Aeoliella mucimassa: one gene and its partners. The protein of the gene in region 1 interacts with the protein of each later gene in a pairwise test. Links are inferred from orthologs where the notes say so. Each region holds a gene or a part of one and is shown on either strand. Other genes may lie near its edges.

Region 1 (11,023 bases):
TTTGCAAGGGCCTCACCCCGAGAAACTGGGGGAGTTTTCTCTCCAGACGCACGTTTCGGCAATAGTTTGGGCGGACGCTGCCGAAAACAGCGGGAATTCCGGCACTCCAGCTAAGCCGGCCGGCCCGCGCCGATTTTTCTACTCGATCGGCCGAGCGACCGATTGCACCACGCCGATGAGAGCCTAGTTGCTAGCTTCGGACTGCTTAATCAACGCGGCTACGGCTTGCTGCATCTCGCGACGAGTTGAGCTGGAGTATTCGATATCGAACCAAACTACGCTGCCCTTGGAGTCGAGCACGTAGATCCGCGGCATCCGCCCAGTGCCGAGCGCCGCGGTGGCGGTGCCATCGCCATCGAGCAGCAAAGTGCCTTCGAAGCTAGCGGCCGAAGCGGTTTGGGTTGCCTGATCCTGCGTCAGCCCAGTGGCAATCGCTACAGGGAGCACGTTGGCCATGCCAGCGCCCGGATTCAGGGCGTTATATTGCTTGTTGATATCGAACTGCAGGTCGCGGAGCATGGTTTTGGCCATCGCGCCGTCGCGGCTGAACACCCCGACCACGGTCACCTGCTGACCGAACTGCTTGACCATGGGTGCCGACTCACCACCAGCGGCAGCCGGCGGCAGCGTGACCTCTGGGAACTTATCGCCGACGCCGATCTTCACCATTTCCTGGTGTTGGTCCGAGAGCAGAACCTTCGGCACACCGCCAGCAGCGGTATCTTGCTGAGCCCAGGCGGGCGTAGTGGCAAAACAAACAGCAACAACAAGTAAGGCGTATTTCTTCACGGCACGGTGCTCCATGCGGATCGGCGAGCGGGACTATCGGTATTGTCTACCTCGCAACCGTCCTGAGTCAATCGGGCTGCAGGGTCACGCTCGCTTTCCTATTCTGCCGGTTATAGCAGTCGATAGGGCCGAATTCCCGGAGTTTACTCCTCAGTTTTCGCCGCTAAGGCCTCTTCAATGGTCTTGGTCAACTCTTCCGATTCGGGCGCGGTCTTCGAGCGATAATGGGCGATCGGCTTTCCATCGCGACCGATCACGAACTTCTCGAAGTTCCATTTGATATCGCTGCCGATGCCTGGCAATTTCTCTTCGTCGGTCAGGTACTTATAGAGGGGGCATTGGTCGTCTTCGCTCCGCTTCACGTTGACCTTGCCCAGCATGTCGAACTCGACCCCGTAGTTTGCTTCGCAGAATTGGGCGATTTGTTCGGAGGTTCCTGGCTCTTGCCCACCAAACTGATTGCAAGGCACCCCGACGATCGCCAGGCCTTGCTCGCCATACTTTTCGTGCAACGCTTGCAGGCCTTCGTACTGAGGAGTGTAGCCGCAGCGGCTGGCGACATTCACGAACAGCACCACCTTGCCTTCGTACTTCTCGGCCAAATGCACCTCTTCGCCTTCGAGCGTCTTCATCTTGAAGTCGAGCGCGGTGGGCCATTCTTTCTCAGCCTTGGCCGTTTCCGACGCTTTGTCGGGGGCAGACTCAGCAGCCTGGCTTACCATCGACGAACCAATCATCAAAACGACTCCTAGGATCATCACAACTGGCATACGCATGACATAGCTCCGGATGGTGCGAGGGCAGGGGGCGACAAAGCGGCATCAAACCGCATGCAGCAGAATTGTAGCCCCGGTTGTCGCGATTGGCGAATCGCGAAAGCCAGCCACCAGGGAGTTTAGCGAGTTACCGCAATACGAGCCTCGCGGACCAGTCGCTCCGCTTCGGCAGGCGAGTCGGCCACCGCGGTGAGATGACCCATTTTGCGACCCGGGCGGGCCGACTTTTTGCCGTACAGATGCAGTTCGACTCCCGGGAACTCGGCAATCGCTTCCCAGCGAGGTTCGCCATTGGTCCACAGATCGCCCAGCAGGTTGGCCGTGGCTGCCGGGCGCGGGGCGTTCATCTTGGCAACCGGGTGCCCGGCCACGGCCAGTGTCTGCTGGCGGAATTGGCTGACGTCGCACGCCTCGATAGTCAGGTGCCCCGAGTTGTGGGGGCGGGGGGCGATTTCGTTTACCATCACCTCGCCCGCTGCGGTTTCGAAGAACTCGACACATGCTAGACCCACCAGGTCGAGTTCCAACGCAACACTCTTGGCGGCCGCGATCGCTGCCTCGGCGGCAACCGCAGGGCTGCTCGCTGGGTAGACGCTGACGTCGAGAATGTGGTTGGCGTGAGCGTTCTCGATCGGCCCAAATGTTTCGATCCGTCCCTCGGTGTCGCGGGCGACCAGTACCGAGATTTCCCGCTCGAAGTCGATGAACTTCTCCAGCACGCATTTGTGACGCCCCAGGTAACCCCATGCCTCGACGGCCTGCTCGGGAGACTGGACGATGGTCTGCCCTTTGCCGTCATAGCCGAACTTCGTGGTTTTCAGCACCGCAGGCGTGCCGAGTTCTGCGACTGCGCGGTGCAGCTCTTCCTCACTACGCACGTTGTGGTAGGGAGTCGTGGCGATACCGGCGGCCAGCAAAAAGCCCTTCTCGCGGCTGCGATCCTGCACCGTGTACAACGCCTCGCCGCCGGGGCGGACGGGGATGTAATGCGCGGCCGCTTCGGCCGAAGCCACTGGTACATTCTCGAACTCCAGCGTGGCCGCCGAAATCGACTGGGCGTACTCGGCGATGGCCTGGAAGTCGTGGTAATCGGCTCCCGTGTGCAGCTCGGCAACCTGGGCTGCGGGGCAGTCGGCCTCGGGGCAGTAAACATGCACGCGATAGTTCAGCTCGTGCGCGGCCTCGGCAAACATCCGCCCCAGTTGTCCCCCGCCGAATACACCTAAGATCGAGTTTTCAGGGAGAGCTGGCATGTCGCGACGCGTGGGGGGGCTGGTGGGTGGCAATTGGCCGGTCGTTCGTCGATTCGGCCGCGAAAGCTAGTAGCCTATCGGCGAACGGAGTTGGCCAACAGCCCCGGTCGTTTTACACAAAGTTCGGCGTCGGCGCGCGGTAATCGTCGAGATGGATCGACTGGAACCACTCGATGGTTTTCTGCAGGCCTTCGCGAAGGGCGATTTTTGGCTCCCAGTCGAGGTGTTTCTTGGCCAGCGTGATGTCGGGCTGGCGCTGCGTGGGATCGTCGGCCGGCAGCGGCATTTGAATCATCTTCGACTTCGAGCCGGTCAGCTCGATTACCTGCTCCGCCAGTTCGCGAATGGTAAACTCGCCGGGATTGCCAATGTTTACAGGTCCAACAAAATCGTCCGGTCCGTTCATCATGCGGATGATGCCCTCGACCAGGTCGTCGCGGTAGCAGAACGAGCGAGACTGCGAACCGTCGCCAAATATGGTGATGTCCTCGCCGTTGATCGCCTGGCGAATGAAGTTCGATACCACGCGGCCATCGTAGGGGTGCATCCTCGGACCATAGGTGTTGAATATGCGTACCAGGCGGATGTTTACCCGGTTCATGCGGTGATAGTCCATGAACAAGGTCTCGGCCGCCCGCTTACCTTCGTCGTAACACGACCGCAGGCCGACGGTGTTCACCGATCCGCGATAGCTTTCCGGCTGAGGATGGACTTCGGGGTCGCCATACACTTCGCTGGTGGAAGCTTGCAGCACCTTCGCCCGGCAGCGTTTGGCCATGCCGAGCACGTTGATGGCCCCCATGACCGAAGTTTTCATCGTTTTGATGGGATTGTACTGATAATGCCCGGGAGCCGCTGGGCAGGCGAAGTTGTAGATCTCGTCGACTTCAAGAAACAGCGGGTGAGTCACGTCGTGGCGAATCAGCTCGAAGTTATGTTTGTCGAGCAGGTGGGCGACGTTGCTCTTCTGGCTGGTAAAAAAATTGTCGAGGCAGATGACGTCGTGCCCGTCAGCGACGAGCCGCTCGCACAGGTGCGAGCCCAAGAAGCCAGCCCCGCCAGTTACCAGAATTCGCTTAATTAATGACATGACACCAAAGTCCCTAGGTAATCGCCTTCGTTGGAGAATTTACGATCTTAGTTAGCGATTCGGCAATTGGCTATCGACAACCCTAGGCAAAACCTAACGGCCGTAATTACCGCGCCCCCGGCCGTTGCCGTTTTGGCCGCCAGAGGTTGGCTTCGGCGGGCTGCCGATCGGGATGACGCAGCCGCCGCCGAGCAGTTCGTCGAGTCGGCGGCGAAGCTCGGGGTCGAGGTCCACCTTCTTGCCGCTTTCGATGTGCGCGACCGCCCCATCTTCCAGGCACAGGTGAAGCTTCAAGGTCTTGTGCCCCGGGTAGCCGCGAACAATCTCGTGCAGTGGGCCAAGCATGTCCATGCCATGGCGTGCTTCATCCACCCGAACCGACAAGCCGCTGGTATATCGCTCGGCAAGCGACTCGATGGTCATCACTTCGTTCACGATCAGGTTCACTTCTTCCGCCCCCGGTCGGCGGTCGATCGCTGCCCGCACGGCGACCTTGGCATCTGGCTCCACTAGGTGGCCAAAATCGGCAAACTGCTCGGGCCACAGAATGCAGCGAACGATGCCATCGAGATCTTCCAAGTCCCACATGGCGTATTTCGACGGTTTGCCGGGCTTAGGATTCTTGGTATGCGAGAACTTGATGGCCGCGAGCATACCGCCCATCACGACTTCGCTGCGATGCTCGAGTTCGGTGACTTGCTTACTGTTGTGCGTGCAGTAGGTTCGTAGCAGCGATTCGAATTCGGCCAGCGGATGACTCGAGAGATAGAAGCCGAGTACTTCCTTCTCCATCAACAGCCGATCCTTCTCCTCCATCTCGGGGATGTCGGGCAGGTCGGCCGCGTCGGCTTTTTGCACATCCTCCTCAAGCGAATCGAACAGGCCCTTCTGGCCACTGCGGCGATCCTTCATCGCCGAAGCACCCGCTTGCAGCGCCCGATCGACAATGGCCATCAATTGCGAGCGATGCGCGCCGAGCGAATCGAAAGCACCTGCTTTCACCAACGTTTCGATCGTCGAACGGTTGCACGAACTGGGGTCGATCCGCTCGCAGAAGTCGAACAAACTGCGGAACGGGCCATCCTTTTCTCGGGCCTCGACGATGGCGTCGGCCGCTCCGCCGCCGCAACCTTTGATCGCGGACAAGCCGAACAGAATTCGGCCTTCGCGGACCGCAAAGTCGACAAACGAGCTGTTCACGTCGGGCGGAACCACCTCGATTTCCATCCGTTTGCAGTCTTCGAGATGCTCGACCAACGAGTCTTTGCTCTTGAAGTTACGGCCGGGGATGTCGCCCGATAGCAAGGCGGCCATAAACTCCACCGAGTAGTGCGCCTTAAGGTAGGCGGTCATGTACGCGATGAGCGCGTAGGCGGTGGAGTGCGACTTATTGAAGCCGTAGCCGGCGAACTTCTCGATCATGCCGAACAGTTCTTCGGCCTTTTTCTTGTCGAGCCCTTTCTCTTGGGCCCCGTTCAGGAACTCCTCGCGGAACTTCGCAATGATCGGCAGCTTCTTCTTGCTGATCGCTTTAATACATTTGTACGATTCGGACAGGCCGATTCCACCCAGGCGATTGAGAATCCGCATCACCTGTTCTTGATACACCATTACGCCATGCGTTTCATCCAGCACCTCTTCCATCACAGGGTGCGGGTACTCGGCGGGGCGGCGGCCGTGCTTCACTTCGATGTACTGGTCGACCATGCCGCCTTCGAGCGGGCCAGGTCGGTAGAGGGCCGCGGTAGCGATGATGTCGCGGAAATTGTCGGGCTTCATCCGCTGCAGAAGGTCACGAATACCGCCCGATTCGAGCTGGAAGATACCCTTGGTCTCGCCGCGGCAGAGCAAGGCGTACGACTCCCTGTCGTCGAGCGGGAACTTATAGGGATCGATGCGTTCGCCGGTTGACTCCTCGATCAGGTCGATACTGCGGGCGAGGATCGTCAGGTTGCGAAGACCGAGGAAGTCCATCTTTAGCAACCCAGCGGCTTCCACGTCGTTCATCGACCACTGGGTGATGACTTCGGTCTTGCCTTTCACGTGCTGCAGCGGCACGTATTCGTCGACCGGCTTCTTGGCGATCACCACCGCGGCCGCATGGGTACCAACGTTGCGGGCGAGGCCTTCGATCTTGCGAGCCAGATCGAGCAGCTCGCGAATCTCCGGGTCGCTTTCGTAAGCCGCTTTCAGGTCTTCGGACTGCTCGAGGGCCTTGTCGAGGCTGATGCCGAGTTGGTCGGGGATCATGGCCGTGATCTGATCGACCCGGAAGATCGGCATCGACATCGTCCGGCCGACGTCCTTGATCGCCGCCCGCGCGGCCAGAGTTCCGAACGTGCCGATCTGGGCAACGTTGGCCTCGCCGTACTTGTCTTTCACGTACTGGATGACTTCCACCCGGCGCTGCTTGCAGAAGTCGATATCGATATCAGGGGCTTCCAGCCGGCTCTCGTCGAGGAACCGCTCGAACAGCAGGTCGTATTCCAGCGGGCAGACGTGGCTGAGTTTCAGCGAGAAACAAACCAGCGAGCCCACGCCGGAACCACGAGCCGTGCATGGGATGTTGTTGTCGACCGCAAAACGCACGAAGTCCCACACGATCAAGAAGTAGTCGGGGAAGCCGAGCTTGTTGATGACTCCCAGCTCGCGGTCGACGCGGGCCATGACCTCGTCCGACAGTTCGCCGGTCGCTGGATCGTTGTTCTGCCAGCGGTGTAGCACGTCGGAGTAGCGTTCTTTAAGTCCCTTAATCACCAGCTCGCGTAGGTACTCTTCGCTCGCGCTGATGTCGGGCTCGGTGTTGCCCGGCGTGGTGAACGTGGGGAAGTACCGTTTGCCGAGTTCCAGATCGATATCGACCGAGTCGGCGATGCTTTGGCTTCGCTTGAGCGCGTCGGCGTGATCCGGTAGCGCAGCGAACATCTCCTCGGGGCTGCGGAGGAAGAACTCGTCGCCTTCCATCTTCATCCGGCCGGTGTCGGTGCGGTACTTACCGGTGTTGATGCAGAGCAGCACGTCCTGGGCTTCGGCATCCTCGCGGTTGACGTAGTGAGCGTCGCTGGTCGCGACGAGCGGAACACCCACCTTGTTGGCCAGTTCGACGGTCAGCTCCATCGCCGCTCGCTGGATGTCGACTCCGTTGTCTTGGATCTCCAGGAAGTACCGCGGGCCGAATACCCGCTCGAACCACTCGACGATTTTGCTGCCGTGGGCGAGGGCCTCGTCGGCGGTATGGCCCGAGAGCAAGGTGCGACTCAACTCGCCCGATACGCACCCGCTCAGGCAAATGATGCCGTCGCTGTGGGCTTCGAGCAATTCCTTGTCGATACGGGGCTTGTGGTAAAAGCCTTCGAGAAACGCCCGGCTCGACATTTTCACCAAGTTCTTGAAGCCGGTCTGGTTCTGGGCGAGCAACGTCAGGTGGTAGCTGGCCTCTTTGCTGCTGGAGGCTCCCCCTTTGTCGAATCGGCTGGCCGGGGCGATGTACGCCTCGTAGCCGACAATCGGGTTGATGCCTTCGTCTTTGCACGCCCGGTAAAATTCGAGCGCCCCGTACAGGTTGCCGTGGTCGGTAAGTGCTAGGCCGTTCATGCCGAGCTCTTTGGCCCGCGCAACGAGCTTTTTAATCGGGCTCGCCCCGTCTAGCAGGCTGTAGTGACTATGGCAGTGCAGGTGCACAAACGGAGGGGCGTCCATGACGATATCCGAGTGACATGAGTGAGAATCTAGATGGCGAGTCGAACCATTCTATCGCGACACACACGGATTTTCATGTCGCAGAATAGGCGGCCCGCTCACCCCATATTTTGGTGCTTGACGAGCAGTGGCTGTAGGGCGGGCCGGCAGCTAGTTTTGCCGGTTATTCGAGCTCGGGATCACCGATACCACGAAGATACTCGGCCAACAGGCCCTGCATATCGAGCAGGCCCTGCCAGCGGGTGATGGCAATTTCGACCTTCGGGCTACCGTCGGGGATCTCGACTCCCTCCAGCAGTGCACGGGTCCGCAGGTGAAGGTACTCCAGTAGCTCCGAAAGCTGGGCCGCCTGCGCGGGGCCGAGGCCCTCGGGTAGTTCCGGGGCTTTGGGAATGTGCAGCGTGCTATGCGTCTCGCCTGGGCCGTCCCAGCCGAAATCGAGGTCCGACGTGCTGACCAGCTGCTTGGCCAGTGCGCTGCTGTCGAGGTGCTCGGTGGGAACATCCCCTTCCTCGTGCAGTTGTTGCAGACGCTGGGCAATCTGATCGCGGGTGCCGTAGCGGAGGACACTCCGGCCGAGCGAGATGATGTCGCCGTATCGCAAAATCCGCAGCTGCACTTGCTCGCCGTTCACGCGGGTGCCGTTGGTGCTGTCCAGGTCGGTCAGCACGAGCATGTCCTGGTCTTCCTGGATTTTGATATGAAAACGGCTGATCCGTTCGTCGTTCAGCTGTACGGCGTTGCCTTCCTCGCGGCCGATGGTGATCGGCGTCGAGAGGCTTTCGTACTTCCTCCCACGATCGGCACCATCCAAGACGTAAAGCGAAATTTGGGCCATCGTTGAAGGCAAACAGCTAAAAATCAGGAAATGAAACAAGGCACCGGCAGCGGTTAACCTTCTATTGTAACCAGCCGTGTGATTCGCGTCAGCAGCTTGGATTCACCAAAAAATGCCTTAATATCGCTAAAATCCTCGCATCGCCGCTGGTAACGGATCTCTCTATCGGTCATTCCTCGGTGCCAGCGAGGGCGAGACTTTGGCTCGATCGACCAGGCGCCCGCCATTTTGTGCAGTGCTGCCCTTAAGATCGCTAGTCGCCGACTCGTCACACCCGCCCCCGGCGTTGCTCGGGTTCAATCGAGACGCCGTGGTACGGATTGTCGGTTCTGGCCGAGAGCCACCGCAGCGGACGATCGCGAATCGGCACTGTTGTGGTTCGCTATCTAGGTGCGGATCACGATGGTGTCGGCAAACTCATCGTGCATGCACTTGTGCGACTTGTCGAAGATCATCAACGGATCGATCAAACGCGTGACGATCGGTCCCACGACGGGGATGAGATACATCAGCGTGAATGGCAGATACCGCAACCCAACGAGTCGCCAGATGCCTGCCTGGGTGCCATTGGTCCGCACGATCTTGATGCCGAGCATCTTCTTGCCGATCGTTTGGCCTTTGGTCGCCAGCAGGTAACCGTTGATGGCCAGGAACACAGCAAAGCCGACGAACACCATGCCGATTTTGAACTCCCAGCCAGGCTGGGTAGCCTGGTACTCGCGGCGCAGTTCCGCGGTCGACTTCGACTGGAAGTCCTGGTTGCGGTAAAAGTCCCACATATTGGGATACAGCGAGTTGGCTAGCACCAAGCCTAAAACTACGTTCAAGACCCACAACAGGGCACCGTCGATCAAGGCTGCCCAGAATCGTGACTCACGCTCCGCGAAATGGCCAAACTCTGGCGCTACTTCGAGGACACCATCTACCTGCTTGGCCTGTGGCGAAGCAAACGGGTTCGCAATTGTTTCCATCAGAACTCACCGCCTAGAGAAATCTGATATCAAAATTCCTTACGTTTCGCACTCCAGTCTTATTCCCCCCGCCTGATCGGTTGACGCCGAAGCAGACCGCCGGGGGGAAGGCATGCATCACTACGGTTTATCTTAGCCAGCGATTTCTATGCTTGCACTACAATCGTATCGGCGAGATCGTCGTGCAAACACTTGCGCGATTCGCGGAAAATCATGAGCGGATTGATTATCCATGTAACGAGGAAACCTAACCAAGGTATAAGCATGATTAGCTTGAATGGTAGGTAGCGAATGCCAAACAAGCGTCCCAGGTCGGCTGGCGATCCATCGGTTCGTACGATTTTGATACCGAGCAGATTTTTGGCAACGGTCTGCCCGTTGGTTGCAAGCAGGTAGCCATTGATGGCAAGGTAAATTCCATAACCAAGGGGGACCATTCCGTACCCAAATAGCACGCTGGGTTGGTTTGCTTCAATTTCTCGTTGGATCTGAGCCTGAGTTTTGCCCTGTCGGTCCATGCTCACGAAATCCCACATCTTGGGATAGAACATAAACGTAATCGCGAAGTAAAGCGGGAACAATACTGCCAAGAGAATCATCACGTCGATGATTGCCGCTCCCAGTCGCACGCCGCGACCAGCAAGGGGAGCATGGGAGTACGGTGCCATCGGGTCCGACATATCTTCGTACGACGTCGGAGCGGCAAATGGGTTATTTGGATCTTGCACAGGAAGTCCCCCCGCTGAATATTAGCCTGCCTAGGTTACACCGACCGAAGCGGCGGTTTGCAGTATACCCTAGTGACGGAAATGGCGGCAATTCGTAAATACCATCGGCAAGCCATGTTTATTGCAGGCGGCGATCACTTGCTCGTCGTTGCGTGACCCGCCGGGCTGGATGATGGCCGTGATGCCGGCCTCGGCGGCGCGGTGAATCGAGTCGTCGAACGGGAAGAACGCGTCGCTCGCCAGCACGCTGCCAGTCACCCGGTCGCCCGCCTTGCTGATGGAGATCTCCACCGAGTCGACCCGGCTCATCTGACCCGCGCCGGCGCCGAGCAGCATCTCGTCCTTGGCGAGCACGATCGCGTTGCTTTTGACGTGCCGGCACACCGCCCAGGCGAATCGTAGGTCGGCCATCTGCGTATCGGTCGGCGTGGTCTCGGTCACGATCTTCCACTCGGTCTCGTCGTCCGGTTTGTCGTCGGCAGTCTGGGCCAGGTAGCCTCCGTCGATCGAACGAAGCTGAATCGCACCGGTGCCTGGTTCGAGTTGGCCGATTTTCATCAGTCGCACGTTGGCTTTCCACTTGGGCTTGGTGGTCAGAATCTCTAGCGCTTCCGGCGTGTAGTCGGGAGCCACGATGGCTTCGACAAACTTGCCTGGTTCGGCCAGGCACTCGGCCGCGGCCGCATCGACCGGCACGTTGAATCCGAGGATCGAACCAAACGCGCTGATCGGATCGCCGGCCCACGCTTTTTGCATCGCTTCGCCCAGCGTCGAGGCGCTGGCCGCGCCGCACGGGTTGTTGTGCTTCAGCACGGCCACGCCAGGCGTGGGGAGCGAGCGGGCCACTCCCAGCGCGGCATCGAGATCGAGCAGGTTGTT
Region 2 (9,710 bases), 110 kb from region 1 along the record:
GGATCCATGATCTCCACGCTCTTCACACCCGATGTGCAGATGATTTCAGCAGTATTCTTCGTGATGCGATTGCCGCATTCGACGATGATCTCGCCAGCGCGATCGCTGCCGACTGGGTAGACGATGTCGTCGACTGCAATCTTGCTTTCGATCTTAGTCGCGCTGCGACCGTCGACGATCTTTTGCTTAGCCGTCTCGAAGAACGCCCGCAGGATGTCCGAGTCGAGCGAGAACTTCGGATCCATCGCACGCAGTAGGGTAACCACCGAGAACTTACCGCTCTGGTCGATACGTACCGTGATGCTGTCTTTCTTGGTCGTGTTGACTTCGATCCAGCTACCACGTTCGGGGATCACTCGGCAGCTATAGACCTTGCGCTCACCAACTTCGACTTCACTTACGAAGTCAATACCAGGGCTGCGGTGCAGCTGACTCACAACCACCCGCTCGGCACCGTTGATGATGAATTCACCACCGCCGAGCATCACTGGCAGGTCGCCCAGGTACACTTCTTCTTCTACCGGCTCATCCCCTTTGTTCAAACGCAGCCAAATGCGGAACGGGCGGCCGTAGGTCAGGCGAAGCTGACGGCATTCGTCGGGATCGTAGCGGGGCTTGCCGAGTTCGTAATGCAGGTAATCGAGGCTAATCGACTTGTCGTAGCTCTCGATCGGGAAGATTTCCTGCAATACCGATTCGAGGCCCTCGTCCTTACGTTTCTGCGCGGGTTTGCCGCTACCAGTGTATTGAAGGAAGTTGGCGTAGCTGGCGGTCTGGATCGCGGTCAGGTCTGGGAGTTCCAGCGGATCGCGGCCGCCACCAAAAACACGGATTTCCTTGGTATCGAGACGTCGTTGCGCAGGCACAGCCATGGCGGAACTACTCCATTGGTTGGACGTAAGGGTCCGTTGATCGAACGTGAAGGGCCCGAGGCGACACGCGGGCAGATACGCCAGTCACTTCGATAAACGTACGGAAGGCCGGCTGCACCAAAGGCGCGCAGCGGCCTACTTCGCACTTCACCGAAGGGGCGATGAGGATGGACAGCAGCGGAAAGCTCATGCAATCGGCCGAAAGGGAAGGCAAGCAAGCGTGGCCAGTTAAGGTGTTATACCAGAAACCGACCACTATGGGCACTCGCGTAACTTCCACCACGCACAAAAAGCCCGCAGGCTAGGCGGTGTGGGTAGGTTGGGGTGGCGAAATTCGCGCACCCCTTACCTTGCCACGCGAAACGGCATCCAGCGACACTCACGCGTACCTGCACCATGAAGGGGCAGGGAACACGATTGAGTGCTACTTGATGGAGACCGTAGCGCCAGCTGCTTCCAAAGCTTCCTTGAGCTTCTCGGCATCTTCTTTCGAGATACCTTCCTTGACCTTGCTGGGGCAGCCTTCGACCATTTCTTTGGCTTCCTTCAGACCCAGGCCAGTCGCGGTGCGGACTTCCTTGATGACGCCGATCTTCTTGTCGCCGAAGCCTTCGAGCACGACGTCGAATTCGGTCTTCTCTTCCGCAGCGGCAGGACCGCCTTCGGCGGGAGCAGCCATCATCACGGCACCACCACCCGAAGCGGGCTCAATACCATGAACGTCCTTCAGGTAATCGCTAAGTTCCTTCGCCTCTTTGAGGGTCAGGCCAATAATCTTCTCTCCGAGGTCCTTGGTGGTTTCGGAGTATTCGGCAACTGCTTCGTCGCTCATGGTTACGGTTCCCTTTCTCGCTGGATCGGCCGCGGGCGGGCCTTGTCAATTGACGGTGTCGGTATTCGCGGGGCTTGGCAATCGCTACTCAGGCTGCACCAAAGACCTTGCGAGTTGATTTTAGTGTTGATTCGAATCTATTCTGCGGCGTCTTCTTTTTCGCTGATCTGCTTGATCTGGCTGGCAAGGTTAGCACCACCAGCAAGCATTTGACCAGACAGCGTCGCACCCGGCGATAGAATTTGACCCATCAGAATGCTGAGCTGTTCTGTGCGGCTTGGCCACTTGCTGACTTGCTTGACCTCTTCGGGCGAGATCTTGGTTCCGTCCATTACACCGCCTTTGGCGGTGAACTTCTCGAACTCTTTGTTGGACGAGAGCTTGGTGACTTCCTTGGCCAGCGAAACGATGTCTTCTGCACCCCACACCACAGCAGTGGTGCCAGCAGTTCCATCGAACGCAGGGCTTAGGGTCGTGCCCTCAGCAGCCCGGCGAGCCAGGCTGTTCTTAACCACAAGCAGGTGAATATTCTTTTCACGCAGTTGCCGGCGGAGCGCCACGGTGTCGTTGGCTTCGAGCGAGGCCACATCCACCAACAGGGCGTCGGTCACGCCATCCCAACGAGACTTTAGCTCGTTGGTAATCATGTTTTTTACAAGCTTACTCATGACAGTCGGGGGGGTCAGGGGTTGGTGATCAGCCAGGCTGCTCACCCTGTTGAATTAAATGGCTACGCAAACGCTCGGGCTCATGGTCGCACTCAGGTGCACGCTCTTCACGTAAACACCCTTCACAGCAGAAGGTTTCATGCTGATGATGCGATCGATGAACGCCTGGATGTTCTCGTTAAGCTTGTCCGAGTCGAAGCTCAGCTTGCCAACGATTGCGTGGATGTTGCCACCCTTGTCGTTACGGAACTCAACCTTACCCGCCTTATATTCTTCGACGGTCTTGGCTACATCGGGGGTCACGGTGCCCGCACGAGGCGAAGGCATCAACCCGCGAGGGCCGAGCACGCGGCCGAGAGGACCAACTACTTTCATCATGTCGGGAGCTGCGATACAGACGTCGAAATCGGTCCAGCCGCCGAGGATCTTCTTGGCCAGCTCTTCGTCGCCTACTTCATCGGCTCCGGCTGCGGTAGCTGCTTCAGCTTGAGGGCCTTTGGCAAACACGACCACTCGTTGGTCTTTGCCAATGCCGTTGGGCAGTACGATCGAGCCACGGACGATTTGATCGGCCTGAGTGTGATCGACACCCAGACGCATGGCGACTTCCACCGATTGGTCGAACTTGGTGGCGTCGTAACCTTTGAGGGTTTCGATGGCTTCGGCCAGAGGAACCGGGTTCTTCGGCTTCTTGGCAGTCGATGCCTTGAGACGCTTGGTGAGTTTTGGCATGATGCTTCCCCCTTTCGCGGAAGAAGTGTGGTTCAAACCGCCGTCTCGATGGTGAGCCGGCGTCCCACGTTTGGTTATGCTTGGTAAAAACGCGTGTACTGGTGGATTTCAGGCGATGTTAGCCTTCGACCACGATGCCCATGCTGCGGGCGGTGCCGGCAATCATTCGCACGGCGTGCTCCAGATCGCGGGCGTTGAGGTCTTGCATCTTGGTGGTGGCGATTTCTTCCAGCTGAGCGGTCGAAACTTTGCCAACCTTGGTCTTATTCGGCACACCCGAGCCCTTCGCTAGGCCGGCTGCTTTCTTGAGCAAAACTGCCGCGGGGGGGCTTTTGGTGATGAAGTCGAAGCTGCGGTCGTTGTAGACCGTGACCACCACCGGAATCATCATTCCGTTTGCTTCTTTGGTGGCATCGTTAAACGCTTGGACAAACTGGCCTAGATTAATGCCGTGCTTACCGAGCGCAGTACCGACAGGAGGAGCAGGTGTTGCCTGCCCACCGGGAATTTGGAATGCTGCTTTGCCAACAACTTGCTTCGCCATGACCTAGTCGCTCGAGCGCTTAAAGGTGAGGAATATCGACCATTGCCGAGCCCTGTTTTCTACCCGCTTAGCTGGGAAAAGAAAAGTAGGGGGGCATAGATTTTTGTAATTTCTTTGTCCGCTTTGGCGAAAATGGCACGAAAGTAGTGCCCAGGTTGCCAAATCGGAAAAAGTGCTAGCATGGCGAGAGGATTCAGCGGGCCCGCCGAGTGGGGGAGTGCGGCGATTACAGGCCTTCGACCTGCCAGTACTCCAGTTCCACCGGGGTGGGGCGACCGAAAATGCTCAGCATCACGGTAACACGGCCGTGTGTTTCGTCGATGCTGCTCACCTCGCCTTCGAAGTTCTCGAAGTTGCCTTCCATGACCTTGACCTTGTCGCCAGGGCTGAACTTGATATCCAGCTTGGGAGCTTCCTCGGCCTCTTCCACTTCGGTTTGCTGGAATTTAGCGACTTCGTGGGGATCCATCGGAGCAGGCTTGCCGCCGGCGCCGGTGAAATCGCCGATTCCCGAAGTCTCGCGAATCGCAAACCAGGTATCGTCGTTCACGTGCATTTCCACGGCAATGTAGCCAGGCCAAAGCTTGCGTTCGACGATTTTCTTCTTGCCACCTTTGAATTCGGTGACATTCTCCGTGGGTACTTTCACCTCTCCGAAGTAACGGTTCAGTCCTTCGATGGCAATCTTGCGACGAAGGGCGTCGGCAATGGAGCGTTCGCGGTTGCTTTGAACCTTTAGGATGTACCACTTCAGGTCGATGTCTTCTTCCTCGGGAACATCGATTTCGATGGGGCCGGAGGGAGTGACTTCGGGCTCGGAGTCGTCGACTAGTGCTTCCAGCTCTTCAAGGGTCGGCTCGCCGTCGGCCGGTTGGTTGCCGGTTTCGGTTGCCAGTTCCTCGGCAGCTTCTTCCAGGGCTTCGGTGGCAGCACCTTCGTCGGCCGAGGTATCGGCGACTTCCTTCATTTGCCCGGAGACATTTGCCTCCAGGGCCTCGGCGTCGCCGGAAGCGAGCGGGGTTGCATCTTCAGCTGGATCTCCAGCCACTGGTTCCGCGGCCGAATCGCCGGACGTCAATTCTTCCTGTTTTTCGACGTCGTCGTTCACAGTCAAACCCCAAACGGGAGGTGTAGAGAGATAGATATGCGAGTTGCGTTAGACTACTTGGCCAGCTCGGTAGCGGCGTCAACCGTGTCTTTCTTGATCAGGCCTTCTGCTCCGGCCTTCAATGCTTGAAGGATGAAGTCGAAGCTGAAGAGCAGGATCGCCAGCAGGAAGATCACTGCTATCACCACAATCGTGGCGTTGATCAACTCGCGTCGTTTGGGCCAGGCGACTTTGTTCATTTCGGCTTCGACCGAAATGAGAAAGTCGGCAAACTGGGGCATCTGAATCAGGCGAAAGCATGCCCAGACACCTGCCAGAAGCAGCCCAAAGGGTAGTAGGTACCGAACGGGCTGGCTGTCGATCGATTGCAGTTCGCCGGAAAGCGACCAGCAACCCAAAGCAACAATGATAGCGCAGGCCGCAAAGGTTAGCTGACGGACAACGCGCCCTTGGGTACGTTTATAGAGATTGAACTTAAACAGTTCTTGCAGGTAGGCACCCACCGACGACTCCCGCCAAGTGACCAATGCCGCTTGCGGTCCGACCGGCCATCGGCCAGATTCCGCTCCCGGCAGCTAACAAAAATAAATGGCAGGGGCGGTGGGACTCGAACTCACAACCCCTGGTTTTGGAAACCAGTGCTCTGCCAATTGAGCTACGCCCCTAAATGAAATCGCATCTACGGATAGGGTGAATGGCGGGTGGCCGTAGAGCCACCCGCCATTCGGTATCCGATTTTATAACTACTCGAGGATCTTGGTGACCACGCCGGAACCGACGGTCTTGCCACCTTCGCGGATAGCGAAGCGAACGCCGTCTTCCATAGCGATTGGCTTGGAGAGCTCGACGCTCAGGCGAGCGTTGTCGCCGGGCATGCACATTTCGGCGTCACCAACCAGGTTGGCGGTACCGGTCACGTCGGTGGTGCGGAAGTAGAACTGAGGACGGTAACCGCTGAAGAACGGAGTGTGACGTCCGCCTTCTTCCTTGCTCAGCACGTAAACTTCACCCTCGAACTTGGTGTGCGGAGTGATCGAACCCGGCTTGGCCAGAACCTGACCGCGTTGGATATCTTCACGCTTTACACCACGCAGAAGGCAACCAACGTTGTGGCCAGCTTCGGCGGATTCCATGGTCTTGTTGAACGCTTCGACACCGGTGCAGGTGGTCTTGGTAGCGCCTTCTTGCAGACCAATGATTTCGACTTCGTCGCCAACCTTGATCACGCCCTTTTCGACACGACCGGTGGCCACGGTACCACGACCTTCGATCGAGAAGACGTCTTCGATGGCCATCAGGAATGGCTTGTCGACTTCGCGGGTGGGCTCGTCGATGTACGTGTCGATGGCATCCATCAGCTCGCTGATGCACTTCGAGGCTTCGGGGTCCGAAGGGTTCTCGTAGGCAGCCTTGGAGTTGCCCTTGATCACTGGCACGTCGTCGCCGGGGAAGTCGTACTTGTCCAGCAGTTCGCGGACTTCGATTTCGACCAGTTCCAGCAGCTCTTCGTCGTCGACGAGGTCGCACTTGTTCAAGTACACCACCACCTTGGGCACACCAACTTGACGGGCGAGCAGGATGTGCTCACGAGTCTGGGGCATCGGTCCATCCGGAGCCGATACAACCAGAATCGCACCGTCCATCTGGGCGGCACCGGTGATCATGTTCTTGATAAAGTCGGCGTGGCCCGGGCAGTCGATGTGGGCGTAGTGACGGTTGGCAGTCTCGTATTCAACGTGAGCTGCGGCGATGGTAACCGTCTTGGTTTCGTCACGCACGGTACCGCCCTTGGCGATATCGGCATACGACTTGGCCTTGGCCAGACCCTTGGCGGCCTGCACAGCGACAATAGCGCCGGTAGTGGTGGTTTTGCCGTGGTCGATGTGACCGATGGTGCCGACGTTCACGTGCGGCTTGGTACTAGTAAAGGTATCCTTGGCCATTTTTGTCCCTAACTCAAATACCTGGGAAACACTGAAGGTGAAACAATTAAGGTAACCGGTAAGTCACCACTCGAAAAGCTGCTGACGCGACTCGAACGCGTGACCTCGTCCTTACCAAGGACGTGCTCTACCAACTGAGCTACAGCAGCATTTGTTTCGGTGGTGGACTCTTAGCTTTCGGCGCTGCTTACATCATAAAGCTGTAAGGCGTGAGCCGATAGCCGACAGCCCCCATCAAAGCGGGTGAAGGGAATCGAACCCTCGTCTTTAGCTTGGAAGGCTATTGCTCTACCATTGAGCTACACCCGCAAGCAGGGGTGACTACATTCGAGATCACTTGTGGAGAGTCATTCGACTGACTTTCCACAACTGTTAGTTTCTCGAAGTTTGTCGCTTTCGCTAGTGGGAGGTGTAGGATTCGAACCTACGAAGGCATGAGCCAACAGATTTACAGTCTGTCCCGTTTGACCGCTTCGGTAACCTCCCGAATGGGAAACTTCGGTTCTTCTGCGAGCCCATCGCTTAGTCGCTTATGCTGCTTGCTAGCAGCCCCCGCACGGTATTGGTGCTGGTTTTGCCGGCGTTTTTGCAAAAGCGGACGCTGGAGTCGCTGGAACTTGGTTTCTGATTGCATTCCCGGAAGTCTGCAATCGCTTCGGCCGCACGTTGCCGCGGCAACTAGCCGAAGCCCCACCAGAGAGCTAGCGGAGGGACTTGAACCCACAACCTGCGGTTTACAAAACCGCTGCTCTGCCAATTGAGCTACGCTAGCGCGCTGATCGCGTCCAGTCAGACGCAACCGACCCGCGATATCGTGCGAATCGCTTAATATACAGTCGACACCAACAGCCGCAAGGGTGGTTCGGGGGGTGCACTTACGAAAAGTGCGTCTCGTCCCGATTGGTGTACCCCGTAAGGTCGAGCGATCCGACCAGGTGACTTGCCAGGAGTGTTTGTGGAATTAGTTGCCTGTGGAGCGGGTTAAGCTCGAAAAGACTCTAGTTTTCCACTGGTTCCGGCGATGTCTCGCGTATGGCTTCCAGGGTGCGAGCGACGCTTTGCCCGCAGGTAAGCCACTGCTGGTATTCCTGTTCCGAGAATTTCGGCTGTAAACGCCGGGTGACGCCAGTTCTTCCGACGATGCACGGCAATGCCAGGCAAAGTGGGGGGAATTCGTCCCCTAGGTTCACCTGGGTCGAAACCGGCATCGTTTGCAGTCGGTCGCCCGCGATACTGCGGATGATAAGCTGCAGGGCCTCGCTAATCGCATAGCAGGTATGCCCTTTAAGGCGAAAAACGTCGGTGCCCGACGAGCGAGCCGCCTCGATCATGCTTTGCGGGATATCCGCAGGATCGAGGGTCACGCCTCCTACGGAGGCCCCGCTTTGCCATAGGAACTGCGAATCACCATGTTCGCCGAGTACGTAGGCCCGCACGTCGTCGGGGTGGACCGATAGATGCTCGGATAGCGACAGACGGAACCGGCAGCTGTCGATAATCGTGCCTGCCCCCATCACTCGGCTGGGTGGGAAACCGGATAGCTCAATAGTGTATTGGGTGAGGGCTTCCACCGGGTTGGTGGCCACAATCAGCACAGCTGCGGGGTTTTGCTCAGCAAGCAGCGGAACGACTTGGCGGAACAGGGCCGCGTTGTCGGCGGCCATCGCGTTACGGTCGAGTTGGATCTGGGGGACCGCCAGGGTGAGAACGATGATGTCCGCGTTGCGGCAATCCTCGACCCGCCCGTAGGTAATAAGCGGGGGATCGTCGAAAAAGCTGCTGGCGTGGCGCAGATCGAGCGTTTCGCCCTGCAGTCGGCCTTGATTTCGGCCAACCAGCATCAATTCGCTGGCTGTTTCAAGATTCAGCAGCGAGTAAGCGAGCGCCGCTCCCACGTGGCCAACGCCGACAATCGCAATTTTCATCGCTAGTTTCCTTCGCTGGGGCCGCATGCTGGTGGATAGCTGCGGCTGGCCATCGAGTCAGACAGACATTAGCGGAGGGCGATTTTTACCACCCGACCCGAGGCGACGAAATCGAGCTTGCCTTCGCGAGCCAGCCAGCCGACTGCGGCAATCACCGTGTCGCCAGGAGCATCGACCAGCTTTTTGAGCGACGTGGCCGTCTGTGGGCCTTGCTCGGCGAGGGCTTTCCACACATCGCCGGCGGTGTGCCCAATGTGGTCGCTGGTCATCAGCACCACGGGTTTGGCTTTGCTGGCGGCGGCCTTTTTCTTGGGGGCAGCCTTTTTGGGGGCTGGGGTCGGCTTCGCAGCAGCGGCTGGCGTTTCAGCGGGGGCTGGTTTGGCGGCAGGGGTGGTCTTCGAGGCAGCGGTTTTCTTGGCCATGGCGGGTGGCTCCTCTGGCGGGTGGCACTTGGCAACGGATCGACAGATAACAGCGCGGCTTGCGCTAACACGCGAGCCGCGCTTGTATGTTTTTGTTTGCCCGACCGGGGAATGCAAGCCGGTGGTCGGGGCAATCCGCCTAGAATGAAATGTGGGAAGCTGGCCCGCTGACAGCGTTACAACGCCTGATAGCAGGGCGAATCGGAGGCTTAGGCCTCTTCGATGGCTTCCTTCACGGGCTGCACGAAGTGGGGCGATTTGCCCGAGGCGCTGAGTTCTTCGGCCTTCTTTTCGGCTTCTTTCTTCTGATTGAAGTCGTACAGGGCGACCCGGCGGAGCGACTGGTTGAACACGCCCCAGAAGGCCTTCAGGCGGACTTCTTTGGCGGCCTTCGCGCGGCTCTTACGCTTGGCCTTTTTCTTGACCTTCTTTGTGGTGCCGTCTGCTGCCTCGGCTGCCTCAGCGGCTTCGGCTTCGGCTCGCAGTTCTTTGCGATTTATGACTTTACGCGCCATGGCAATTGCTTTCGATGCACGGTAGTTGGGGGGTGGGCTGCAATCTGTCGATTTTAGCGAGCATCGGCCGAGATGCCTACCGACCCTGTTGGGTGCCGGCGACAAATTATTCGCTGTTTTTGTTTGCCAAGTCGCTACAGCTTGATGCC
Region 3 (9,746 bases), 2.8 Mb from region 1 along the record:
GCGGATAACCATTGTCGCGATCACTGCGAACGCCTACCCGTTCGTGATTCAGCCGTGGATCCTCAGTCAGGAAGCGGATCACAGCTTTCTGGCGATCTTCGTGCCGCTCACGCCGTTGATGACGATCATGGCCGCGGTGCCGATGCTCGGCGTGCGTCCCACTGGCAAGCAAACCATCGGTGTGGCCGTCGGTCTGGTGCTGCTGGTGTGGATCGCCTTGGCCGATGCCGAAACGCACCACTTTCCCCAATGGCTGATGCCGATCGCAGTGACGGTTCCGCTGTCGTACGCAATTGGCAACACGCTGGTCCGCCAGCAACTGCAGCAGGTGCCCGCACTGGTGATTTCCTCCATTCAGCTCGCGGTCGGCGGAACGTTGCTGCTTCCGCTGGCGATTTGGGAATGCCTGACGATGCCAACCAAAGGTACGCCTGCCGATCTGGAGCACGCCGTGTTCGCGTTGTCGATTCTCGGCCCGCTCGGCACCGGTGCTTGCATCGGCTTGTTGGTTCACCTGATTCTCGAGCGCGGGCCGCTGTTCGCCGGCATGACCACCTACGTGATTCCGCTGGTCGCCCTGGGGTGGGGCTACCGCGATGGCGAAGCGATCAGCACCCTGCAGCTTGTCGCCATGGGAGGCATCCTCTGCATGGTGGCCCTGGTTCAGTCGAGCCAGGCGAACTACGTGTCGGCCGCGAGAACTAGTCGTTAACCATCCAGAAGTAGTACACTGGACTTTTGGCTCTCCCTTTCCTCCTTTCCCTTGTTGTCTTGTCATGCATCCCTGGATCGCCCAACGCACGCAGTACGTCGACAGTTCCGGCATTCGCAAAGTGTTCGACCTGGCGGCCAAGCTGGCCAATCCCATCAACCTGTCGATCGGCCAGCCGGACTTCGCCGTGCCCGATGCAGTGAAGCAGGCAGCCATCCAAGCAATCAACGACGACCAGAACGGGTACAGCCTGACCCAAGGCATCCCCGCCCTCCGCGAGCGGTTGCAGGCCGATGTCGACAAGCAATACGGGCACGACAATCGTCGGGTGCTCGTGACCAGCGGTACTTCCGGCGCGCTGGTGCTCGCGCTGATGGCCATGGTCGATCCCGACGACGAAGTCATTTGTTTTGATCCTTACTTTGTGATGTACCCAGCCCTCACCGGCATGGTGGGTGGCAAGGTGGTAAAGGTCGATACCTATCCCGACTTCCATGTCGATCTGGCCAAAGTCGAAGCGGCTATCACGCCTCGTACGAAGCTCATCCTGTTCAACAGCCCGGCGAATCCGACCGGCGTGCTCGCGACCGAGGACGAAGTCCGCGGGCTGGCCGAACTAGCGGCCAAGCACAACATTGCTATCGTGTCCGACGAGATCTATCGCCGGTTCTGTTACTCCGACGAGCTGGTGAGTCCAGCGTCGTTTAACGATCAGGCGATCGTGGTCGATGGGTTCAGCAAAACGTACGGCGTCACCGGATGGCGGCTCGGCTTTGTGCATGGGCCGGCTGAGATCATCGACAAGATGACGATGCTGCAGCAGTACACCTACGTATGTGCTCCGCACCCGTTGCAATGGTCGATGCTGGCCGCGCTCGATGTCGACATGCAGCCGTACGTCGATTCGTATCGCCATCGCCGCGACTTGCTGCTCGACGGACTTCGCTCGGCAGGCTACGAGGTCTCGCAACCCGACGGGGCATTCTACGTATTCCCCAAGGCACCTTGGGGAACCGGCAGCGAGTTCGTCGCCGAGGCCATCGCCCGCGAGCTGCTCATCATCCCGGGCAACATCTTCAGCGCACGCGACACTCACTTCCGCATTTCGTACGCAGCGAGTGAAGAGACCGTAAAGCGCGGCATCGATGTGCTGACCGACCTGGCCAAGCGTTAGTCGTTTATTCTCTCACGAGCACCTCCTTCAAGGTTTCATGTCTGTTACGCGTCAACAATGGATCGATTCGCTCGCCCTCCAACCTCACCCCGAGGGTGGCTGGTATCGCGAGATGTACCGCGCGGACGAATCGGTTCCACAGACCTCGCTCCCCTCTCGGTTTACTGGCGATCGTTCGTTCAGCACCGCGATTTACTACTTGCTCGGCCCTGGCGACTTCTCGGCACTGCACCGCATTCACCAAGACGAGCTGTGGCACTTTTACGATGGCTCGCCGCTGGCGATCGAGGTGATCCACCCCGACGGCCGCGCCGAGCAACTGCGACTCGGTCGCGATGTGACCGCCGGCGAGGCTCCGCTGGCGATCGTGCCAGCCGGTAGCTGGTTCGGCGCCCAGGTACTCGACCCCACCGGCTTCGCGCTCGCTGGCTGCACGGTAGCCCCCGGGTTCGACTTCGCCGACTTCGAGATGCCGACCCGCGACGAGTTGCTGGCCCTCTTTCCGCAGCACCAAGCCCTCATCACCCGGCTAACACGCTAGGCGAGCTGGCGGGCGGTTCGGTTTTGCGAATTGGCTGGCACCAATGTTCGCGTCGTCGGTCGGCTCTGAGTCCGTTGTGTTATGCCCCCAAAAGCCCGAAATCGATTCGTGGGGGCTTTATTCTCGTTTCACGGCGGCCACGAAGGTTCGTTTGATCCTTTAAATTCAGGCGTTTTTTCATAGAGGCCGAAACCACCCGACTGGCGTTTCGCCCCACTGCCCCAAAAAGTGGGGGCAAAACACGACGGCACGCCCCACCCCATTCTTCGCTGCTCTACCTTCTGCTTCATCCGTTTGCCCCCCATGAGTTCTCCTCTTCGTATTGCACCTAACGGCCTGCACTAACTATACACTTGTATCCCACCTGTTATAGCAGAAGTGGTGGCCATTTCGAAGCGAAAAGTGCACAAATCACAAGAAGAACCCTGTCCCGCTGAAGGAGAGGACTTTGCAGCCAACACCAGTAGGCTTGGCTGAACGGAAAGTCGACCGATGGCATAAACAATCAGGCCGAACCACATGCACAGGCATGGACAACAACAGCTTGGCCGAGCTTATGATCAAAGAGCTGGGTAGGCGCGCAGCGTGAGCGCAGAGTGCCCGACGGGAGTGCACGCAGTTTACCGAACCCGCCAGGGGCCGTCAAATTTTTGACTTGGTTTTGGAATCGAATTCCGTTCCTCGCATTCGTTTCGTCAAAAATATGTTTGGACCCGCCGGTCAAATCGGCTAATATCTCGTCGGAGGAAGAGTAGCTTCCATAGCAAGCTTCGTTTTCACGTTACTCCAAGCAGTGCAACACCTTAAGAAGGAATACGAGAGAGTGATTTCAAAAGACTTTGCCAGTATTAACGAAAAAACTGGCAAAACCTCTGTAAGACTTCGCCCTCAGCGGTAAACCTTCTATTAAGCCCTTCATGTCTACTCATGAGGGCCCCTTTTCAGGCGGTCGTCTCAGGCGACAAGACAACAATCACCTTTCGGCAACCTCACTTTTTTTCGGGGGGGGTGAGATAGGTGACGTTCACACGGTATCGGCGGGCCGATCAGCGATGCTGGTCGTAGATATGTGTTGTGATTGATGCATCGCACTCGTTATGGAGAAGATAAGATGGTGCGCACTCGCTCGGGTTTTACCCTAGTTGAACTGTTGGTGGTGATTGCCATTATCGGTATCCTTGTGGCATTGCTGTTGCCAGCAGTTCAGTCCGCCCGCGAAGCCGCGCGGCGCAACAGTTGCAAAAACAATCTGAAGCAAATGGGCCTGGCCCTGCTGAACTACGAAAATGCGTATGGCGTTTTGCCTGGTGGTCAAACCGATTCGTCTTTGTACTATTCGGTAAACACCCAGATTCTTCCCTACATGGAACAAGGTACGACTCACGACCGGATTGAGTTCGATAAATTCATCTACGATACGAGCAGTGCCAATCCGACGATTGCCCAAGTGCAACCCGAAGTCTATCTCTGCCCTTCCGATCCACAGCAAGGTGGCAACGCCTACTCGTGGTCAGGCAGTAGCGGCTCGACCTTCATGGGATGGACCAACTATCACTCGAATGCTGGCAGTTGGGTGCGACTCGGTGGCTGGGACGGAGTGTTCGGCCCCATGAACGACACCGCCGGTAAACCGGCCTTCAAACCATTACGTCTGGCCCGCGTTGTCGATGGCACCAGCAACACCGTTGCCTTTGCCGAGGTAGCCAATGGCCTGGCTCCCGACATCGCTTCGGGCACCGGCACTGGCGATCCGATTGCCGACTGTTTTGAGTTTGGCTCTCCGCCTAGCGGCAAGCTTGCGGCCGTGCAGAATCAATTCCTCGAGAAAGACTGGCGGACCGCTGCAGTCCCATGGTCGGGCGAGTGGCGTTTCCGCGGCTACCCCTGGGTCGAAGGCACTATGTGGCGCACTTGGTACAACCACTTGTTGCCGCCGAACTCGGTCTGCTGGCGTCCTGATAGCTGGTGGGAAATCGTATCTCCCGCGTCGAGCTACCATGCTGGCGTCGTGAATGCGGTGAAACTCGATGGCAGTGTCGACTCGGTACCCGAAGATATTGATCCAATCGTCTGGACCGACATGGGCACCCGCGACGGTTTGCCCCCCGAGCCACAAACCACGGGTCCACGCCGGTAAGCCGGTTGGTTCCCTTTCCGAACATTTGATATTACGTGTTTCGAAACGAATGAGTCTCTCCATGAAGAAGATGCTTTCCCCCACCAGCCGCCCTGCCCTGCTGCCTCGATTCCATGCTCTATCTGCCCTGCTATTGCTGGCAGTACTCGGCATTGGGCAGATTGGATGCAGCTCGGAAGAACCGGAGCCGATCACTGGTGACCAGTTGGAGGAAGCGGTAGAAGTGGAGCAGAATCGCGCCAACCGCGAGCGTGAAGAAGGTTAATTGCTATCTGCTTGTGATGCTGCTGTAGTCTGTTTGCTTCGTTTATCGCCTGCTTTTGATTTGCTCATGTCCGCGAAATCGGTCGACAGTTCGACCCCCAACGTCGAACCGCTGGAATCTCGCCGCACGCTAAGCGTGTTGTGGTCGCAGCATCATTTGATGGTGCTTGGCTACATACGTTCGGTGGTGATCGATTTCCATATGGCCGACGACGTGCTGCAGGAGACCGCCGCTGCGGTGGCCGAGAAGTTCGACGACTACGACTCGTCGCGGCCGTTCCTGCCATGGGTACTCGGTGTCGCCCGCAACAAAATTCTGGTCGCCCTTCGTAAGAACTCGCGCGACCGTTGCGTGTTCGACGAAGACCTCGTGTCGCAACTAGCCGATACCTATTCGCAGCTCGACATCGATAACAACGAAGCCCAGGAAGCACTGAGCGAGTGCGTTTCGACCCTGCAGCGTCGCGCCCGCAAGTTGCTCGAACTCCGCTACGTACGCGATCTGTCAGCGAATGCCATCGCCCAGGCCACTGGTACCACCGCCGGCGCGGCAGGCGTGGCCTTGCATCGCATCCGCAAAGCCTTGAAGGACTGCGTGCAATTCAAGCTCGGCGAAGCCATGCATCCAGGAGGCGATGCATGATATTCGACTCCCGAAATTCCGATTCGTCTTCCGATGCAGCGATGCTATGCAGCGCGTATCTCGATGGCTCGATTACCGAAACCGACTTCGCTCAGCTCGTGGATTGGCTGAAGAGCAGTGAAGAGCATCGTCGAGAATTTAGCCGCATTTCGATGCTCCACACCAACCTGCAGGTGGTGATGCAGCACAACGACATGGTCGACTTCTTTGCCGAAGACCAGTCGCCCGACAGTTGCTTCACGATGGTGGATCCTCGCAATATTCGCATCATGCTCGAAGAAGCCGCCGAAGCAGCGGCTCGCCGAGCCAAGGAAGCGGCCGAACGCGCAGCAGCCGAAGCGGCCGAGGCCGAACGCAAGCGTCGTGAGGAAGAAGAACGCAACCGACCGGACCGACCAAAACCGATTGAGATTCCGCAAAGCGCCGCCTATCTTGCGGCGGCGGTGCTAGCCGCTTCGCTACTGCTGGCCGTGAGTGCGTTCTGGCACTCGCAAGAGTCCGCAACGCAGCAGGTGGTGAGCCATTCGCAAACCGACCAGGCACCGCCCGCTCTTCCCACGATCGCGACACTGACCACTTCGATCGATACCAAATGGTCCGACGCCGATGCGTCGCTCGCGGTCGGTTCGCGGCTCATGGCAGGCCCACTGCGACTCGATCACGGGATGGCACAGATCGACCTCGACGACGGGGCTTCGGTAGTGCTCGAATCGCCGATCTCGCTCGACCTGCTCTCCGCCGGACGGATCCGTCTGCTGCAGGGCAAACTCGTGGCCCAAGTTCCTGAGCGGGCTATCGGCTTCACCGTGACCGCGGGCACCTCGAACATCGTCGACCTCGGAACCGAGTTCGGCATCGACATGCGTAACGAAGGTGGTTTCGGCGTGCACGTGCTCGATGGTGAAATCGCCTTGAAACTCAAGAAAGAAGAAGGCAACGATCTGCCTTCCGAGTCGCTTCACGCTGGCACCGCGCGGGCGGTCGACCCCACCGGCGAGGTCTCCAAGAAGATCGCCATGGATCGCCACGTGTTTATCCGCCGCGTTCCTAGTACCAGCTTCGAGCTTGCCATGCTCAAGAGTCGCCCGACCGCGTACTGGCGATTCAACGAACCAGAGAGCTCGACCACCATCAAATCACTGGGGGAACTCGAACACGAAAGCGGCCTATCGCCAGGCATCGCCCTTGGTGTCGAGAACCGACGCACCGAGGCGGGCAATCGCATGGCTTCGTTTAGCGTTCCCCATCAAGGAATCGACGTCGGAGTGCATCGAGAACTCGCCCTGACGCGCGATTTCACGATCGAATCCTGGATCGTCACGCCAGATAACGTCGACCTCAGCACGCCTCGCCGAATCATTTCGAGTTTCTCCGAACCAAACTCCGGCTTCGCTTTCGGCATCGCGGGTCACGCGTTTGCTGGCAGCAACGAGTTTCCTTCGATGACACTCTTGTTCACATTTTACGGCCAATACGATTGTCTTTCGCTTGCCGGACTTCGTCCCAACGAGTTATACCATGTGGCAGTCACCGTCGACTCGCAGGGCAAACCTTCCCTGTTCGTGGATGGCAGCCCCGTGCCTTGCAAGTTCAATGCATTGTCGCTTACCGACGATGGCTACCAAACCGTGCCGGACAATTGGAATCCACAACTAATCGGCACCCCCAGCAGCAACGTGCGAATCGGCGGAAACCCTCCCAGCCAAGGCCAAACTTACCCCGAAGAATCATGGGATGGTTCGATTGATGAGATAGCAGTGTTCGACAGGGCACTCAGTGCCGAAGAGATTCAGATGCACTACCAGGCGGGATTGCGCTGACCCCAGCAAAATCCAAAAAACAGATAACAGGCAATTACTAGTTTCACCTTTGATTCAGCAACAATACGACGTTGCACCTGATCGTGTTTCACCTTGGGAGATTGCAGACTAATGAACACCTTAATGACCCGCGCTATTGCGCTAACCTGCTTTGCTTGGATGACAAACGCGCAAGCGGCTGTCGTTCAACCTTCTGCTCTTCTCAGTGAAGAGTATGTGTTCAATTCGGCGGTCGACACGATCAACAACGATCGCATGATCAACCCCGTCAACGGAGGAGACTCGCTCGCGACCGCTCTGACCGCGGTACATGAGTTCGGTGGTGTTTACGATGGTTCGTTTGTAACAACCGACCCGGGTAGTTTCCCCTCCGACTTCTTCGACAGCCTCCCCGATGGCGACACCGACGTCGATTTGGTGTTCGACATCACCGGCGGTGGCGATACCTCCCTCGGTTCCGTGATTCTCTGGAACTATGAAAACTCCGGCGGTTCCAACATCTCGGCTGGCAACCATGCCCGCACCATCGAACTTCGTTTCAATAGCGAAGCGGATGGCAGCGAGTCGTTTGACGGCCCCGCGACTACAGTCACTCTGCTTCCCGTTTGGGATGGCGACGAGGATGACACCAACGACCTGCAAGGGGTCAACTCGGCCCAAGCTTTCAGTCTTGGTACTCCCGTAACCGCCCGCTACGCGATGCTGTCGATTACCGACAACTACCTTGGCTTTCAAGGCATCACCGGCGGTGGCGATCGTGTTGGTCTGGCCGAAGTCCGCTTCGCCAGCGAAACCGTGGTGCCCGAACCCTCGACCCTCAGCCTGCTGGCCTTGGCCGCGGCAACGATGGTCGCCGGCGTTGCACGCAGCAGCCGCACTGCTGCCTAGTACTGTCTCCCCCCCCGGGCGCACCCCTGCGCGCGACCACCATATTGCGGAGAGGATTCCCATAAACGATTCACGGCAACGATGAAGGACTGAATGGTGAACGCTTACCACGGATAGCGTTCCCTTTGAAGAACCGAACTGTATTTATCGCATTGACATTTCTGCGACCCAGGAGAACCCGCTATGTCCATCCGTCATTTATTCCTTAGCACCTGCCTGTTGGCCAGCATGGCCTTGCACGCATCGGCCGTGCTAGTGACCCCCACGGGGATCACTTACACCGGCAACGGTGTGGAATTTTTCACTGAAGAGATTCACCTGATTGACGGCGCCGGCCTAACTGGCACGCTCGATCCCTCGGGCTTGAACATCGAGTCGGTCACCCACGGCAACGCCGGCCAAGACACTGGCTGGGTTACCGACGATCCCGCCCCTGGTGGTGGTGACTACTTTGTCGACACAACCGCTGTTGTGACCTTCGACATCGAACTCGGTGGCACCTACAACCTGACCGACTTCGTTTTTTGGAGCTACGGTTTTGGTGCGATCAACGGCAACTCCGCTTCGCAGGTTCGACTTGATTTCTCGACCGATGGTGGATCCTCGTTCGCCAGCAGTCAAACGCTGGATATCCCCGCTGAGTATGGCACTCCCGCGGTGGTTCCATTGACGACTCCTGCCGATGCGAACTTCATCCAAATGGAAGTGCTCGATAACTTCTTTGGCACCTTCGGTGGTGGTGACCGGGTCGGCATGTCCGAGATTCGCTTCCTCGACAGCGTCGAGCCTGGCGTGCTGAGCATGATTGTGAACCGCGACAACGGTGAAATCACTTTCGACAATGGCAGCGACTCCACGATTGAGTTCGCCGGTCTCGGCCTCACGTCGGCTTCCGGTGCTCTGAATACCACCAACTGGAGTCCCATCGCTGGCAACTACGATGCCGACGGTGATAGCTCGATTTCGCCGGATGCATGGGTTCCCTTCTCTGAGACCGCCTACGATCTGAGCGAAGGCACACTGGGTACCGGCACTCTCACCACTAGCACGGGCAGCGGAACCTCTTCCATTTCGCTCGGTTCCGGACTCTGGATTCCCACCAATACCCAAGACATTGTTGCTACGTACCTGGATGCCAACACCGGTGAAGTCGTTCCCATCCTGGTGCAATACACCAGCGAAGTCTACGGCGAAAACGACCCGATCAAGACGGGCGACTTTGATGTCAGCGGTTCTGTCGATTCACTCGACTGGGCCATTTATCGAAGCGGCTACAGGCAAGATCTATCCAGCCTTTCGGAGGCAGAAGCATATCTCATGGGCGACCTCAATGGCGATGGCATCAACAATGCGGTCGATTTCGGACTCTTCAAATCGGCCTGGGAAGCAGATAACCCAGGCGTTCCCTTCTCGTCACTCTTCGATAGCGCTAACGTCCCTGAGCCAGGTAGCATCGCTCTGCTAGGCCTTGGTGCCTTGTGCGTGGGGCTAATCCGTACTTCGAAGCTACGCAGCACCATTTTCAGCGCGCTGGTCGTCGCTTTGATTTGCGGTGGTTCGATGGTTC

What was found.
Region 2: the proteins of dnaE (region 1) and rplL interact in binary tests that used the Escherichia coli proteins (3 or more experiments, as listed by UniProt). The link is inferred for Aeoliella mucimassa from one-to-one orthologs.
Region 3: the proteins of dnaE (region 1) and Pan181_RS09920 interact in binary tests that used the Escherichia coli proteins (3 or more experiments, as listed by UniProt). The link is inferred for Aeoliella mucimassa from one-to-one orthologs.

What each region holds. Positions count from the first base shown.
Region 1 is NZ_CP036278.1:5,247,422-5,258,444, reverse strand. The notes cover bases 3,802-7,909. They hold dnaE (DNA polymerase III subunit alpha), read right to left. Parts: upstream 7,608-7,909; coding sequence 4,002-7,607; downstream 3,802-4,001. Other genes in these bases: Pan181_RS20515 (FHA domain-containing protein), read right to left, coding at 7,771-7,909; Pan181_RS20525 (UDP-glucuronic acid decarboxylase family protein), read right to left, coding at 3,802-3,908. In the rest of the region: Pan181_RS20540 (redoxin family protein), read right to left, coding at 184-789; Pan181_RS26885 (glutathione peroxidase), read right to left, coding at 933-1,565; Pan181_RS20530 (5-(carboxyamino)imidazole ribonucleotide synthase), read right to left, coding at 1,685-2,818; more of Pan181_RS20525, read right to left, coding at 2,931-3,801; more of Pan181_RS20515, read right to left, coding at 7,910-8,445; Pan181_RS20510 (RDD family protein), read right to left, coding at 8,832-9,416; Pan181_RS20505 (RDD family protein), read right to left, coding at 9,563-10,084; purH (bifunctional phosphoribosylaminoimidazolecarboxamide formyltransferase/IMP cyclohydrolase), read right to left, coding at 10,214-11,023. UniProt on the Escherichia coli protein: DNA polymerase III is a complex, multichain enzyme responsible for most of the replicative synthesis in bacteria. This DNA polymerase also exhibits 3' to 5' exonuclease activity. The alpha chain is the DNA polymerase catalytic subunit.
Region 2 is NZ_CP036278.1:5,357,246-5,366,955, reverse strand. Bases 1-2,795 are described here. They hold rplL (50S ribosomal protein L7/L12), read right to left. Parts: upstream 1,705-2,795; coding sequence 1,297-1,704; downstream 1-1,296. Other genes in these bases: rplA (50S ribosomal protein L1), read right to left, coding at 2,427-2,795; rplJ (50S ribosomal protein L10), read right to left, coding at 1,842-2,372; rpoB (DNA-directed RNA polymerase subunit beta), read right to left, coding at 1-872. In the rest of the region: more of rplA, read right to left, coding at 2,796-3,104; rplK (50S ribosomal protein L11), read right to left, coding at 3,223-3,648; transcription termination/antitermination protein NusG, read right to left, coding at 3,875-4,756; preprotein translocase subunit SecE, read right to left, coding at 4,810-5,259; tuf (elongation factor Tu), read right to left, coding at 5,500-6,699; Pan181_RS20985 (malate dehydrogenase), read right to left, coding at 7,698-8,624; Pan181_RS20980 (winged helix-turn-helix domain-containing protein), read right to left, coding at 8,693-9,046; Pan181_RS20975 (hypothetical protein), read right to left, coding at 9,256-9,561; Pan181_RS20970 (hypothetical protein), read right to left, coding at 9,696-9,710. UniProt on the Escherichia coli protein: The binding site for several of the GTPase factors involved in protein synthesis (IF-2, EF-Tu, EF-G and RF3). Is thus essential for accurate translation.
Region 3 is NZ_CP036278.1:2,456,289-2,466,034, forward strand. The notes cover bases 1-2,831. They hold Pan181_RS09920 (pyridoxal phosphate-dependent aminotransferase), read left to right. Parts: upstream 1-776; coding sequence 777-1,886; downstream 1,887-2,831. Other genes in these bases: Pan181_RS09915 (DMT family transporter), read left to right, coding at 1-712; Pan181_RS09925 (cupin domain-containing protein), read left to right, coding at 1,924-2,427. Outside these bases: Pan181_RS09930 (DUF1559 domain-containing protein), read left to right, coding at 3,539-4,564; Pan181_RS09935 (hypothetical protein), read left to right, coding at 4,626-4,829; Pan181_RS09940 (sigma-70 family RNA polymerase sigma factor), read left to right, coding at 4,896-5,471; Pan181_RS09945 (LamG-like jellyroll fold domain-containing protein), read left to right, coding at 5,468-7,291; Pan181_RS09950 (PEP-CTERM sorting domain-containing protein), read left to right, coding at 7,451-8,179; Pan181_RS09955 (LamG-like jellyroll fold domain-containing protein), read left to right, coding at 8,363-9,746. UniProt on the Escherichia coli protein: Shows aminotransferase activity with methionine and histidine as substrates, and to a lesser extent also with phenylalanine.